Regions from separate parts of the Sagittula sp. NFXS13 genome, predicted to be linked through region 1. Evidence: riboswitches for the same ligand, from Rfam matches in the RefSeq annotation. Region 1 holds a riboswitch; each other region holds the start of a gene.

The links. A riboswitch is a leader RNA that binds a small molecule or an ion and turns the genes downstream of it on or off. The one in region 1 is predicted to bind cobalamin.
Region 2: it holds a riboswitch for cobalamin, as region 1 does, so the genes downstream of both, J4E08_RS13040 (DUF1636 family protein) here and J4E08_RS01665 (TonB-dependent receptor plug domain-containing protein) in region 1, are expected to answer to the same signal.
Region 3: it holds a riboswitch for cobalamin, as region 1 does, so the genes downstream of both, J4E08_RS12975 (energy-coupling factor ABC transporter permease) here and J4E08_RS01665 (TonB-dependent receptor plug domain-containing protein) in region 1, are expected to answer to the same signal.
Region 4: it holds a riboswitch for cobalamin, as region 1 does, so the genes downstream of both, J4E08_RS12875 (DUF1636 family protein) here and J4E08_RS01665 (TonB-dependent receptor plug domain-containing protein) in region 1, are expected to answer to the same signal.

Annotation. Positions count from the first base shown of each region.
Region 1 covers NZ_JAGEMH010000001.1:343,144-346,990, reverse strand. The annotation lists gene J4E08_RS01680 (glycosyltransferase family 2 protein) at 1-47, shown strand, start outside; gene J4E08_RS01675 (FkbM family methyltransferase) at 49-750, shown strand; gene J4E08_RS01670 (glycosyltransferase family 2 protein) at 806-1,855, shown strand; cobalamin riboswitch at 1,989-2,195, shown strand; gene J4E08_RS01665 (TonB-dependent receptor plug domain-containing protein) at 2,330-3,847, shown strand, end outside.
Region 2 covers NZ_JAGEMH010000005.1:177,390-181,236, reverse strand. The annotation lists gene J4E08_RS13050 (hypothetical protein) at 233-391, shown strand; gene bluB (5,6-dimethylbenzimidazole synthase) at 797-1,471, shown strand; cobalamin riboswitch at 1,551-1,759, shown strand; gene J4E08_RS13040 (DUF1636 family protein) at 1,852-2,250, shown strand; gene cobW (cobalamin biosynthesis protein CobW) at 2,252-3,307, shown strand; gene cobN (cobaltochelatase subunit CobN) at 3,317-3,847, shown strand, end outside.
Region 3 covers NZ_JAGEMH010000005.1:164,284-168,130, reverse strand. The annotation lists gene J4E08_RS12985 (cobyrinic acid a,c-diamide synthase CobB) at 1-1,133, shown strand, start outside; gene cobA (uroporphyrinogen-III C-methyltransferase) at 1,130-1,849, shown strand; cobalamin riboswitch at 1,876-2,055, shown strand; gene J4E08_RS12975 (energy-coupling factor ABC transporter permease) at 2,115-2,792, shown strand; gene cobF (precorrin-6A synthase (deacetylating)) at 2,857-3,606, shown strand; partial or broken gene J4E08_RS12965 (hypothetical protein) at 3,662-3,847, shown strand, end outside.
Region 4 covers NZ_JAGEMH010000005.1:148,629-152,475, forward strand. The annotation lists gene J4E08_RS12865 (ABC transporter substrate-binding protein) at 1-623, opposite strand, end outside; gene J4E08_RS12870 (ABC transporter ATP-binding protein) at 620-1,417, opposite strand; gene J4E08_RS12875 (DUF1636 family protein) at 1,414-1,833, opposite strand; cobalamin riboswitch at 1,955-2,175, opposite strand; gene J4E08_RS12880 (helix-turn-helix domain-containing protein) at 2,286-2,552, shown strand; partial or broken gene J4E08_RS12885 (S-(hydroxymethyl)glutathione dehydrogenase/class III alcohol dehydrogenase) at 2,599-3,762, opposite strand.

The DNA.
Region 1 (3,847 bases):
AAACGGAACGGGTGGCCTACGCGCTGTCCCTTGATCTGGAGAACTGACATGGAGGACGAAGAAGTCATCACGCCCAGCCCCTTCATCCGCTCCCGCGGGTTGAAGATACCGAAGCATCCGGAGCTGACCACCGGTCGCGTGCGGGCTGCGCTGAAGCAGGGCACTTACGAGCGCAAGGAGTGCGACGCCGTGATGCGCGTGGTGCGCGAAGGGGATACCGTGCTCGAACTGGGGGCGGGGATGGGCTACATGTCGACGCTTTTGTCGGTGAAGAAGAAGGTCAAGCGGGTCGTGTCCTACGAGGCGAACCCGTCTTTGATCGACTACATCCGCTCGGTTCATGCCGCCAACGGGGTGCAGGTCGCGGAGGTCCGCAACGCGCTGCTGACGCCGGAGGGCGGCGACCCCGTGCCGTTTTACATTCGCCAAAATTTCCTTGCGTCCTCGATGGACGGCACCATTGACACGGATCTGATCACCGGGACCGCCCAGATCGATCAGCACGCCATTGGCCCGGTTCTGGATGAGGTGAAACCGGATGTTCTGGTGTGCGACATCGAAGGCGCGGAGGCCGATGTGCTGCCCGCCGGGGATTGGACCGGCCTGCGTGTGGCGGTGATCGAGCTGCACCCGCAATGGATCGGTCAAAGCGGCGTGCAAGCGGTGTTTGACGCCATGCACAAGGCCGGCCTGAGCTATTTCCCGAAAGCCTCGGAACAGAAGGTCGTGACCTTCCGCAAGGGCTGGTGACGCCGCGCAGGGTCTGTCAGGTTCAGGCCCGAAACACGCCACAGGATTGCGATACATGAACATCACAGCCGTGCTTTTCGTCCGCAACGAAGCGGCCTTCTTGCTGGATTGGATGGCGCATCATCTGGCCTGTGGCGTGACACATGTGGTGGCCCTGTCCAACGCCTGTGACGATGGCACAGATGCGATGCTGGATCGGCTGGCCGAGCTGGGGCATGTGACCCACATCCGCAACGATGGCCCCTATGACAAGGGCGGCATCCAGTTCACCGGGCTGAAACTGGCAGACACATGCAGCGCGGTGCGGGAGGCTGACTGGTTGTTGTCGCTGGACATCGACGAATTCGTGAACGTCCACGTGGGCGACCGTACCCTGCCCGGCCTGATCGCTGCCCTGCCCGACGCGGACGCCATTACGCTCACGTGGCGGCTGTTCGGCAATGCGGGCGTGGTGCGGTTCGAGGACACTCCGATCCCTGAACAATTCACCCGCGCCGCGCCCGAGATCATGCATTGGCCGTGGCGCGCGGCGATGTTCAAGACGCTCTACCGCAACGATGGCACCTACCGAAAGCTCGGCGTGCATCGGCCGCGCAACCCCGATCCCGACCGGGTAGATCAGGGGCGGTGGGTGGATGGATGCGGCAACGCGCTGGATGCACAGTTCCGCACCCGCCGGATCTTTTCCAACTATGGGCGACCCATGTACGCCATGGCGCAACTGAACCACTACCCGCTCGGCGCGATGGAAAGCTACGTGCTCAAGGCCGACCGGGGCCGCGCGGTGCATGCGGATCAATCGCTTGGAATGGATTACTGGGTGGAGAGGAACTGGTGTGTCGCCGAAGACCGTTCCGTGCTTGATCTGCCGGGGGTGGCGGAGCATCGAGCAGGGTTTGCCGCTGATCCGGTGCTAGACCTGTTGCACACGCAGGCCGTCGCATGGCGCAAGGCGCGGTTCGAGGCGCTTTTGGCGCAGGAGCCCATGCGCGCGCTTTTTGCCCGGCTCCTGATGACGCCCCCGGCGCGCCCGGTTCCCCTGGACGCCGCGCGGTTTCTGGCCCGGCACGCCACGATGGCCCGGCAAAGCGACGACACGGACTGAGGGCGACCGCCGTATCGTCCTGCGCAGATCACGTGCACCAAATATCGGCCGCGCGGTGTTGCATTCGCGCCGCACTCCTTGCGTCCGCGCGCTCTACGACCAAGCGACAGCTTTCCCCGTGTGCGCGGCCCGGCTAGTCAGGCGCTGCTTCGGTCCGGACACTTTCCGGATAATAGGGAATGCGGTGCGGGCGATCTGGCCCAATGCCGTGACTGCCCCCGCAACTGTAAGTGGCGAGTGAAGCCGGATGAAACCACTGCGTCAGGCGTTGCCTGCGCGGGAAGGACCGGCCAAGCTGCGACCCACAAGTCAGGAGACCTGCCGAAGAGATCACCCAGCCAGACGCGGGGCGCGTCAGGAGCTACGGTCCCATTCCGTTGAGGTGACGTTTCGTCGGGCCCGTCGGATCTGTCTGTCGGGCACCAGATCTGACCCGTGGTCCCTGACCGGATCACCAAGACGGAGTGTCCGTGTATGACCCACGCACGCATCCTTTGCACCACCGCGCTTTGTGCGCTGGCCTCGACCGCACACGCGCAAGCCTATGACCTTGGCACGCTGGTTCTGTCGGGCAGCCTGTCGCCGGTTCCGGCAGAACAGACCGCCTCCACGGTGGAGATCATCGAAGAAGACGCGCTGTCCGTGGCTGCTGACACCCCGCTTTTGCAGACCCTGTCGCGCCAGCCCGGCCTGTCCTATTCGTCCAACGGCGGGCTTGGCACCACGACCAACCTGCGCGTGCGGGGGCTGGACGTGCGTTATACCGCCGTGCGCTTTGACGGCATCGACATGTCCGACCCGTCCAGTGCGCAGACGTCCTTCAACTTTGGGCGCCTGTCCGGCACGGCCGTGTCGCGGGTCGAGGTGCTCAAGGGCGCGCAATCGGCGCTTTATGGCTCCGAAGCGATTGGCGGCGTGATCAACCTTGAAAGCTGGAAGCCCACGCGTGACGGTGCCTCCGCCGAGGTCGCGCTTGAGGCCGGCAGCTACGAGACCTTCATCGGGTCTGCTTCCACCGGGTATAAATCCGCACGTGGCGAGATCGGCCTGACCTTTGGCCGCACCGCGACGGAGGGGTTCTCCACCCGTCCGGGCAACGATGAGGACGATGGGTTCTGGCAGGATGAGGTCGTGGCCTCGGCCCGCTACGACGTGACAGAGGCCGTCGAAGTGGGCTTCACCGCCTTCTGGCGCGACAGCGAGCTGGACATCGACCGCAGCAACACCAACCCCGATGGACAGAATTTCACCATCGAGCGCGGCGCGCGCGTGTTCGCCGAAGGCAACAACGGCGGCCCGCTGACGGCGCTGCTGGCCTTCAGCCGCTATTCCATCGAGCGCGATGACCCGACCGGCTTCACCACCTTTTTCGACGGTATGCGCGATGAGGCGGAGTTCAAGCTGGGCTACGACGCCGGTGGCGCGATCACCGCGGACTTTGGCCTGACCGGCACCGTGGAAACTGCGGAGACGTCAGGCTTCGATGAGGAAGACGAGGTGAACAGCGCGGCGTTCGGCGAAGTGCGCTGGCAGATGAACGATGCGGCAACGCTGTCGTTCGCCTTGCGTCACGATGACAATTCCGACTTTGGCGGGCAGACCACCGGACGTCTGGCCATGACCTACGGCATTGCCCCCGACCTGATCCTGCGCGCCGTCGCGGGCACAGGCTATCGCGCGCCCTCCCTGTTCGAGCGCTACAGCTCTTACGGCAACCCCGATCTCGACCCCGAGAACAGCCGCACCGCCGAGATCGGCATCGAAAAGCGCTACGGTCAGGACACCTTTGTGAAGGCGACCCTGTTCTACACCGAGATCGACGACCGCATTGACTATGACTTCGGGACCTCGACCTACAATCAGGTTTCCGGCACCACCGTATCCGAGGGGCTGGAACTGTCGGGGGCCTATGCGCTCAATGATGCTGTGACCTTTGCCGGGGCCTACACCTATACCAACGCCGAAACAGATGGCGTCGCGGCACAGCGTGTG
Region 2 (3,847 bases), on a different contig from region 1:
ATGGGTGAAAGCCTCGGTATATCGGGTGCAGAAGTCGTGATCCCGATGGACAGCCCCTGATATCGATTCTGGCAGATCTTTAGGAACTGGCAGACAAGCATCGACGTGGTTCTCTCGCCCTTCCATCTGACATAGCCAGCCTTTTCCGTGCTCGCCATCAGTGCCGGCTTTAGGAACAGAACCTTTCCGCACAGGCCAGCCCGCCGTTCTGTAAACGGTGATTACGGAGATAGTGCAGCTCGACGAGAAGCAGGTGTCGCAATTGCTCAAACGTTTGCAGAGCGACGAGCTGGTGACCATCGCGATCTATGATATGGATCGCCGTGAGAAGCGGATTGGCCTTGAAAAAGCTCGGAAGCGCCGTCCCGATGGTCCAAAAAGGCGACCATGAGTCGGGCGACTATTCCTATCGGTTGGGGTCGGGGGCCCGCCGCTGCGACCGGAGCGGCGTCGTGCCACAGGCAGGCTGTCTGAGGGGAGCTTAAGAGCATTTTGCAGCTTATCGATACGTTTTACAGGCGCACCAGCGGCGAGGAAAGACCGCGTGACTGTTCAAATTCCCTCGCCAGGCGTCGCGCTTTCTGTCAGTCCATGACGAATTCGCCGCCACTTTCCACCCAAAGTGCCACCGCCTGACTACAAAAACCGCAACGACACGCTCGATTTGCACATGCGGCCTTCGGATTGGCCATACCGCAGATATGACTGCATGCGGGAGTTCGATACCTAAGCGTGGCCTCGGGCGACCATCATGGCAAAGCCCATCACATTGCGATTTTCTTTTGCGGAGGCTCATATGCCCAAATCTCCGGCGCCAGAAACGGCGCGTGAATTCAACCCTGACGAGCGTGCCGCGCTGTACGACATAATAAACGCGCGACGGGATGTGCGGAACGAATTCCGCTCAGATCCGTTGGACGAGGCCGCTTTGCGGCGCGTGCTGGAGGCGGCACATGCGGCACCCTCGGTGGGCTTCATGCAGCCTTGGAATTTCATTCTGATCCGCGAGATGGCGCAACGCGAAAAGGTGCAAAAACTCTTTGCCGAGGCCAATGACGAGGCAGCCGAGATGTTCCCCGATGAACGTCGCGACGCCTATCGGGCGTTGAAACTCGAAGGCATCTGCAAGGCCCCTTTGAACATTGCCGTGACCTGCGACCGGACGCGCGGCGGCAAGGTGATACTGGGGCGCACGAACAACCCTGAAATGGACGTATATTCAACGGTTTGCGCCGTTCAAAACATGTGGCTCGCCGCCCGTGCGGAAGGCATTGGAATGGGTTGGGTCAGCATCTTTGACCACGAGGTGCTGAAGCAGATTCTGGGTATCCCGGAACATGTCGAGCTGGTGGCGTATCTCTGTCTGGGTTATGTTGACAAGCTGTTCGATCAGCCTGAACTGGCCGCACGCGGATGGCGTCAGCGCCTGCATCTGGACGACCTCATCATGCAGGAACATTGGACTGACTGACACCACCGATCGCGTCGACAGGTTGCAGGATCAACGAAAAAATCTCCGACACCCCGATTGACAAGCGCATCAGTTTCGAACCAATTGCACGTGTGTTGGTGCCTGTGAGAACAGGTGAAAAGGGAATGTGCGGCCCTCTACTCTGGAGGGTTAAGCACAGCCGCCCCCGCGACCGTGACCGGAAAGGTTGTCCAAAGCCACTGGCGAAAGCCGGGAAGGCAGGACCGCCGCCGGGCCTGAGGCCCGATATCCGCAAGCCGGGAGACCTGCCAACGCAAACCGAGTGTAACCGGACGGGGTGTTCCGGTGACGGAGTGCGCCCTGGCAACAGGACCCTTCCGCCATCTGACCCGCGTCCCATACAAAATGGGACCGAGGATATGACCACAGCTGGCTCAGTTCAGCCGCGCGCAGAGCTTCTGGTCTGCATCAAATGTCGATGCGGACAGGACCTACCTGCCGACGCGCGACGCCCCGGACAGATGTTGTTTGACGAGATCGCCAGCCGCCCCTGTCCCGAGGGCCTGACCGTCACGCCTGTCGAATGCCTTCAGAACTGTGACCATGGCTGCACCATCGCGCTGCGCGGAGGTGATGCCCGCTGGACCTATGTTTTTGGCCGCGTCGATCCAGAGGTGCATCCGGACATGATCCTCGACGGTGCCGCGCAATATCACGAAAGCGCTGAAGGCATCATCCCGTGGCGGCAACGCCCGGAACATTTCAAACGCAACTGCATCGCCCGTATCCCCCCTGTTTCCATGCCCGAGGACGCCTGACATGACCGAACTTTCAAAGCTGCCTGTCACCGTGATCACGGGATTTCTGGGGTCTGGCAAAACGACCCTGATTTCCCACCTGCTGCAAAACCCCGGCGGGCGCCGGCTGGCTGTCGTTGTCAACGAATTCGGCGATGTGGGTGTGGATGGCGAGATCCTCAAGGGCTGCGCCCTGCCCGACTGTCCGGCGGAAAACATCATGGAGCTGGCAAACGGTTGCATTTGCTGCACCGTCGCGGATGACTTCATCCCCACGATCGAGGCACTGATGGCACTGGAGCCGCGTCCCGATCATATTCTCATCGAGACATCCGGCCTCGCCCTGCCGAAACCGCTGCTGAAGGCCTTTGACTGGCCAGACATCCGGTCGCGTATCACTGTGGACGGGGTAATCGCGCTCGCCGATGCAGAGGCAGTGGCCGCCGGGCGATTTGCTCCGAATGTTGCAGCGGTCGACGCGCAGCGCCTGGCAGATGACAGCCTCGATCACGACACCCCTCTGTCGGAAGTTTTCGCGGATCAGATCGCCTGCGCGGACATCATCTTGTTGACCAAGCCCGACCTTGCCGGGCCTGATGGTGTGGCAAAGGCAATGGCCCGGATCGCGCAGGACGCGCCGCGCGCGCTGCCAGTGGTCGAGGTCGCCGAAGGCGCCGTGGACCCGCGCGTGATCCTTGGTCTTGGTGCTGCGGCAGAGGATGACATTGCTGCGCGCCCGTCTCATCACGACGACCATGACGACCACGAGCATGACGATTTCGAGTCGATCGTTGTGGACATCCCCGAACTGGCGGACCCGGCGCAGCTTGTGAACGCCATCGAAGGACTTGCGCGGGATCACAACATCCTGCGGGTGAAGGGATACGCCTCCGTGGCGGGCAAGCCGATGCGCCTTCTGGTGCAGGCTGTAGGCGGTCGCGTGCGGCACCAGTTTGATCGCGCCTGGCGAAAGGATGAGCCGCGACAGGGCAGGCTTGTCGTGATTGCCGAACATGACAACATCGACGCGCAGGTCATTGGCGCGGCCCTGATCCCTGCTCCACAACTCGCTCAGTAGCGCACTCTCATGCACGTCGTTTTCCGCGAAAGTCACGGTCTGGAAGAGACCGCCACACCGACCGATATGGGCCAAAGCCCTGCGGATCTGGTGGTGCTGTCCTTTTCAGACAGTGATCTCGGGGCATTTGCCGCCGGATGGCGACGCGGCGGCGGTCCTGAGGGACGGCTGCCCAGCCTGCGGCTTGCCAACCTGTCTGCCCTGCGGCATCCGCTGTCGGTCGACACTTACGTGGACAATACTCTTGCCGGGGCCAAGGGTGTCCTGATCCGTCTGATCGGCGGATTGCCCTACTGGGAGTACGGCGTCCAACAGGTGCTGCGTCTTGCGAAAGAGAAGGGCATCGCAGTCGCCGTGCTGCCGGCGGATGGACGCGCCGATGAGCGGCTGGATCGTGTCTCGACCCTCCCCGTCTCGACGCTGCGACGGCTGAAGGATCTGTGCGACGCTGGCGGCGAAGTTGCCGCCCAGGCTGCGCTGGCGCAGATGGCGCTTGCGGCCGGGTTCTATGCCAGCCCTGTGCGTGGCAGCAAATCCATG
Region 3 (3,847 bases), on a different contig from region 1:
ATGGTTGGGCGATGGGGGCAGACCTTTGGCAATCCATCGCGGCGCGTGGGCGGGACGCCGACATCTGCATCGCCGAAGGGTCGATGGGGTTGTTCGACGGTGTCGCCACGCGTGGTCAACAAGGCTTCGGAAGCAGTGCGGAAACCGCTCAGGCCATGGGCTGGCCTGTCGTTCTGGTGCTGGATGTGAGCGGGCAGGCGCAATCGGCAGCCGCCACCGCGCTCGGGTTTCGCAGCTACCTGCCCGATCTGCCCTATGCCGGGGTGATCCTGAACCGCGTGGCCTCGCCGCGCCACGAAAGGCTGGCGCGCCTGGGGATGGAGCGCGCAGGCCTCCCGGTGCTTGGCGTTCTGCCCCGGCGGGGGGATCTGTTGCTGCCCGAGCGGCATCTGGGATTGATACAAGCCGTCGAGCATCCCGATCTTGACGCGGCAATCGCAGACTACGCCGCCTTTGTACGGGAACACCTCGACCTCGATCTGATCCGCGATGCCGCGGAAGGGCATGATCTGCCGTATCGCGAGAAAATGCCCCATCGCCCACCGGCCCAACGCATCGCGCTGGCCCAGGACGCCGCGTTTTCCTTCACCTATCCGCATATCCTCGAAGGCTGGCGGGACGCCGGGGCGGAGGTCCTTCCGTTCTCTCCGCTGAACGACGAAGCGCCGGACAGGACGGCCGATCTTGCATGGCTGCCCGGTGGCTACCCGGAGCTGCACGCCGGAACACTTGCCGCTGCCGAGACCTTTCGCGACGGGCTGCGCCGATTTGCCGAAACGCGCCCCGTTCATGGCGAATGCGGTGGCTACATGGCGTTAGGAGAAGCACTGATCGACGCCTCCGGCACCCGGCACCGTATGGCCGGGCTTCTGGGTCTCGTCACCAGCTACGAGAAACGCAAATTTCATCTGGGGTATCGCCGCGCGGTCCTGCAAGCCTCCCTGCCCGGTTTTGCCGCCGGCGCCGCGTTGCGTGGGCATGAGTTCCACTATTCCAGCATCATCGAGCAACCTGACGCCGCGCTGGCCGAGGTCCGCGACGCGGACGGGACGCTTGTCCCGGAAACCGGGTCATGGCGCGGCCATGTATCCGGCACCTTTTTTCACCTCGTCGCGCAGGAGGAACCGGCATGACCGGCTTCGTCAGTTTCGTCAGTTCAGGCCCCGGCGATCCGGAGCTTTTGACGCTCAAGGCAGTGAACCGTCTCGGGCGGGCGGATGCGGTCTTGTTCGACGACCTGTCCTCGGGTCCGATCCTCAGCCATGCGCGGGCGGGGGCCGATCTGGTGGGCGTCGGCAAACGGGCAGGACGCCCCTCGCCCCGTCAGGACCATGTCAGCCGCCTACTGGTGGAATATGCACAGCTGGATCAACGGGTGGTGCGGTTGAAATCCGGGGACAGTGGCATCTTTGGTCGGCTCGAAGAGGAAATCACCGCGCTGAAGGCCGCCGGCATCGGTTACGAGATCATTCCCGGTGTGCCATCGGCCTGTGCCGCCGCCGCCGCAGCTGGCATCCCGCTGACCCGGCGGCTGACGGCACGTCGCGTGCAGTTTGTCACGGGCCACGATGTGTCCGGCCAACTGCCGGAAGACATGAACCTGAGCGCGCTGGCGGACCCGACGGCCTCGACCGTCTTGTTCATGGCCAAACGGACTTTCCCGAAACTGCTCGCCATGCTCAGCGACGCTGGGCTGCCGGGCGATACACCTGCGATCCTCGCAGAGGCGATCAGCACGCCCGAGCAGACCATCCAACGCCACACTGTCACGTCCCTGTCAGAGGCGCTCGAAAATTGGCTTTCCGACAAACCCGCCCTGATCCTTTACGGACCACTGGCAGAGACATGAAACGAGAACCACGAAAGGAGACCGACATACCGACCGCCACGTACGGTGTCACGACCCGTGACGAATAGGGAACCGGGTGAAACACCTGGACTGCCCCCGCAACTGTAAGCGGTGAGCGTGAAGGACTGCCACTGGCCCATTGGCTGGGAAGGCCCCGAACGCCGCGACCCGCAAGTCAGGAGACCTGCCGTACTCATCACCCCCCGCCAGTCCGGCGGGTATCCCCGCTGCCGGAGGGGCAGCACCATATATGAGGGACTAGACCATGCATATTGAACCCGGCGTCGTGGACGGCGCCAAAATGGCATTTGCCTACGCAACAGCGGCAGGCGCGGCAGGTTACACGGCCAAACTGGTGCGCGATGAACTGCGCTCAAGCAACGTTGTTTCACTGGCCACCCGCACCGTTTTGGCGGCTGTTGGAACCTTCGTCTTTTTTGAAATCATGCCGCATTTCGCGGTCGGCGTGTCAGAGGTGCATTTCATCCTCGGGACCACGCTGTTGCTGCTTCTCGGCGCGGCCCCGGCGGCGCTTGGCCTCGCGCTCGGCCTGCTGGTACAGGGGATGTTCTTTGCCCCGACCGACATGCCGATGTATTTCGTCAATGTCACGACCCTGCTGGTGCCGCTCTTTGCGATCACCGAATTGGCGCGTCGGATCATTCCACGACAGACGGCTTACGTCGACCTCGGGTACGGCGAAGTGCTCAAACTCTCCGCCCTTTATCAGGGGGGTGTCGTGGCCTGGGTCGCGTTCTGGGCAATCTACGGCCAAGGCATCGGTGCCGAAAACCTGAGCTCAGTGCTCAGCTTCGGCGCAGCCTATATGCTTGTCGTCATCGTCGAGCCGGTGGCCGACCTTGCCGTATTGGCCGTGGCAAAAGCACTGCGCAATAAGAACACGTCCGGCATTTTCACGGATCGGTTGTTTAACGCGGCCTGACCCCAACATTCCCCTCCGGGCCGCACAATCGGCGGTCCGGAGTTTTTGTGATCGAAAGACGACCATGATACGCGCACCCAAAGACATCTGGCTGATCGGCATCGGCACCGGCAGCCTGTCGCATATCACGCTGGAGGGGGTGGCCGCCTTGCGGGATGCCGCCCTCATCCTTGTGCCCCGCAAGGGTGCTGGCAAGGACGATCTGGCAGAGGTGCGTCATCAAATCATCGCGGCCAGCGAAACCCGGGCCAAAGTGGTGCATTTCGACTATCCCGAACGCGATCCCGCTTTGCCTTATCAGGAGCGTGTCGCGCTCTGGCATGACGAGATCGCAAACCGCTGGGCGGCTGCGCTGGATACGGCCCAGGTCGATGGCCCCGTGGCGCTTTTGGTCTGGGGGGACCCGTCTCTGTATGACAGCACGTTGCGTATTGCCGCGCGGCTGACACCCGAACCCAAGGTGCGCGTGATCCCCGGCATCACTGCGATACAGGCGTTGACGGCAGCGCATGCGATCCCGCTAAACACCGTCAACGGCGCAGTGCATGTCACCACCGGGCGCCGTTTGCGCACACTCGGGTTGCCTCAGGGCGATACGACAGTGGTGATGCTCGACGGGGAGTGTGCCTTTAAGGACCTCCCACCCGATGGGCTACACATCTGGTGGGGCGCCTACCTGGGAACAAGGAACCAGATCCTCATTCACGGTCCGCTCGACGAGGTTTGCGACGAAATCATTCAAACCCGAAGCGACGCTCGCGCTCAATTCGGATGGATCATGGACAGCTACCTTTTGCGCCGCACGTCCCGCTGAGAGAGCCAAGGACGCCCAGTCCCAAGGCCCGGCCGCAGTTTGGGGACGTGCAATATGCATCCCTGGCCGGAGGCAGAGGAAGGAACCGGTAAAGTACCCCTCTCGGGACATTGCTTCGCAATACCCTTCCGGGCGAGCGACAAGCGCCGGTACAAACGCCGGAACCGCACCTCTCGGGACATCACGTACCGTGATGCCCTGCCGGGCAGCGATACAAGATCATGTTCGGCAGGTTGAAGGA
Region 4 (3,847 bases), on a different contig from region 1:
CGCCCGGCGGTAAAGGGCGTGTCTTCGCCGCTGTCGTAGACAAAGACGCGCAGCGGCTCCCCGGTTTCCAGACCGTCGGCAAAACGCGCCAGGTCTGCGCGGTAGCCCGCAACGAGGTCGTTTGCCTTGTCCTCGACGGCAAAGATGCGTCCGAGGTTCAGCAGGTCGTTGTACATGTCTTCGATGCTGGCCTTGTCCTTGGCCATGATGTGGGTGCAGCTTTCGGTCAGCTCGTAGACCTTGATGCCAAAGGGCGCCAGCGTCTCGGGGGTGACCTCGCCGCCAACTTTCATGCCGTAGTTCCACCCGGCAAAGAAGAAATCTGCGTCGGCGCCCAGCAGTACCTCCTTGGTCGGATATTTGGCGGAAAGCTCTGGCAGTTCTTCGACGCCTTCGCGCATGTCCGCGTCCAGTGTCTTCCACCCTGAAATGCCGGTGTATCCGACCATCTTGTCCGCGAGGCCAAGCACCAGCATCATCTCGGTCAGGTTCACATCGTTGGAGATGGCGCGCTGCGGCGGGGCCTCGAAGGTGACCTCGCGGTTGCAGCTTTCGACGGTGGTGCCAGCGGCAGCAAGGCTGGCGGTGAGCGCCAGGGCAGAGGTGAGGAGAAGCGTCTTCATGAGGTGTACCCTTGGGTCTGAAGATGAAAGGAAAGGTGATCGGTGTTCGAGGGCGCGAGCCGTTCGCGCCGGGCGTCGACCCGGAACACGCGCGATACTGCGCCCTCTGACAGGACGGTATCGGGCGCGCCAAAGCCCACCATGCGGCCCGCGTCGAGCATCAGTATCGTGTCGCAGATCCCCGCTGCGAGGTTGAGGTCATGCAGCGAGGTGACGATGGTCAGCGGCAGGTCGCGGATGAGTTGCAGCACTTCGAGCTGGTGGCGGATGTCGAGATGGTTGGTCGGCTCGTCGAGGATCAGCAGGTGCGGCTCCTGAGCGAGCGCGCGGGCGACCATGACGCGCTGGCGTTCGCCGCCGGACAGCGCGCCCAAATGCCGGTCCGCCAGCCCATGCAGGTCCAACCGGTCGAGGACCTGCGTGATGATCTGCTGATCCCGCGCGCCAGTGCTGCCACCGAAGCCCCGGCGATGCGGCGTGCGCCCCAGCGCCACGATCTGGCCCACGGTCAGGGCAAAGTCACTGGGCTGCTCCTGCAGAACGGCGGCGATGCGCTGTGCCGCGACACGGGCAGACAGCTGCCAGATGTCGTCACCATTCACCGCAACGCGCCCGCTTGCCGGGCGATGATAGCGATAAAGCAGCCGCAACAGCGTCGTCTTGCCTGCACCATTCGGGCCAACGATGCCCAGCACGCGGCCCGGCTCAAGCGCGAAACTCAGGGGATGCACGAGGGTCTTGCCGGTGCGCGTGGCCCAGGACACGCCATCCACCGTCAGGGAAGCGGCGCTCATGAGACCTGCGCCTCGCTCTCCTCAATCACCATCATCGCCGCGGGCACCCTTGCGAGTGTCGTGCGCCGCAGCTTGCCGGGGCGATCCACCGAGGAGCACCAGCCGTCCTGCAGATATGCGTACTGGCGCGCGAAGGCGACGAGGTCTGCGATGTCCGTGGCCGGATCGATGTCGCCGAAAAGATAGGTCGCCTTGCGCGTGCCGTGATAGGCCACGGTGCAGGGGCGGTCGCATCCGGCCATGCAGGCCACGCCGGAAATCTCGAAGTCTTCGGGGACCGCGTCGTCTGCCTCCGCGATGGCGCGGCGCAGTTTGTCGATCAGCTCATAGCCGGGGCGACAATGGTTGCCCTTGTGCTTGCAAGAGGTGCAGACCGTGATCCTGTGGCGTGTCGAAAATGTTGTGCTGGATGCCATGGGGCCCTCCGCCCGGAATACGGGGGGCGCGTGCAAAACCATGTCGTTGCGGGAAAAGCCGCTGTGTCATCATGATCTCCTGACCAGGCACCCCGCCTGATGGGTTGGAATTCCACCCGTGGGATCACGGGCGGTGATGGCAGGTCTCCTGACTTGCGGGTCAACGCTCTCCCGAACCTTCCCGGACGCGGACGTCCAGTGGCCTTTCGGGGTCGCTCACCGCTTACAGTTGCGGGGGCAGTCGCGGACTTGGCACCTTGACAGGCACCGCACCACGTTCCCTTTTCATCCCTGCCGCCAGCGCAGAGCGCGGACGTTCGGGAACCATCTGCCCCTAGATGAGGCATGCGCGCGGTGGATTGCAAGGACGAAAGGCTATGCGATCCAAGATTGATTTTCAGTGGCAACCTACGGTATCCCGTCGTCTCGTTTTCACGGACCGCGGAGCAGACATGACTGCCATTTCCCCCGAACGACTGACCGATATCCGCAAGCTGCGTGGCCTTGGTCGCCCGAAGCTGGCAAAGCTGTCGGGCCTGTCGGAACGCCAGCTTGCACGGCTCGAAGGAGCCTTGCCGATGAAGGACGCGCCGAGCGCGGACATGCTGACGAAGCTGTCCGACACGCTGCGTGTGCGACCGGAGGCCTTCTCTGGCACGGAACCGCTGACCGACGCGGATTTCGATTTCACGCACGGTGTCTCCTGTAGCTGCTGCTGAAGCGGCCTGTCCATTGTGAAGACAGGCCAACCGGGCGCCTCTCCGATCAGGCCGGGACGATCACCCCGGGCAGATCATTGACCAGCATCGTCTCGGACGTCTGGAAGTGGGTGACCGAGCGGTTCGACTGCCCAGCGTGCAGCAGATCGAACGCGGTGTTGATCTGCTCATGCGTCATGTTGTGGGTGATGTAGGGATCGACGTCGAAGTCGCCCCGGAGTCATTCGTCCACCATGTCCGGCAGCTGGCTGCGCCAGAGCAGGCCACCAAAGGCCGACCCGCGCCAGACACGGCCCGTCACAAGCTGAAAGGGCCGCGTCGCGATCTCTTCGCCTGCGCCGGCCACGCCGATCACGGTGCATTCGCTCCAGCCTTTGTGACAGCATTCCAGCGCCGCGCGCATGACGTTGACGTTGCCGATGCATTCAAAGGAATAATCGACGCCGCCGTCTGTCATCTCGACGATGACATCCTGAATGGATTGCGCGAAATCCTTTGGGTTGATGCACTCACGTGCGTCAAGTGACTGCGCCAGCGTGAACTTGTTGGGGTTCGTGTCGATGCCGATGATGCGGGCCGCGCCTTGCATCTTTGCCGCCTGGATCACCGCCATGCCCACCGCTCCGAGGCCGAAGACCGCGACCGTCGCACCCGGTTCCACCTTGGCAGTGTTGCGCACGGCGGCCATGCCCGTCGCGATGGCGCAGCCCATGACGGAGGCCTTCGCCAGCGGTGCTTCCTTGGAGATCTTCGCCAGCGCGATCTCGGGCAGCACGGTGTATTCGCTGAAGGTCGAGGTCCCCATGTAGTGATGGACCATCTGGTCCTTGTAGCTGAACCGCGAGGTGCCGTCGGGCATAAGGCCCTGGCCTTGGGTCTTGCGGATGGTCTGGCAGAGGTTGGTCTTGCCGGACTTGATATAGGGGCAGTTCGGGTCTTCAGGCGTGGAGAGCGGGATCACGTGATCGCCGGGCTTCAGCGAGGTTACGCCGCGCCCCAGCTCCTCGACGATGCCCACGGCGTCGTGGCCGAGCACAGCCGGAAAGAGACCCTCTGGATCAGCACCGGACAGGGTGAACATTTCGGTGTGGCGCAGGCTTGTGGTGACGATGCGAATGAGGATCTCGCCCTCCTTGGGACCGTCGAGGTCGATCTCTTCGATCTCCAGCGGGCGGTTCGCTTCCCAGGCAACGGCGGCACGGGTTTTCATGGCTGTCTCCTTGTCATGTGTCTGGGATTGCTTGTAATGGTATAACACTTTATCCGTGACGCCTTTACCGGGCGGATCGTGTCAA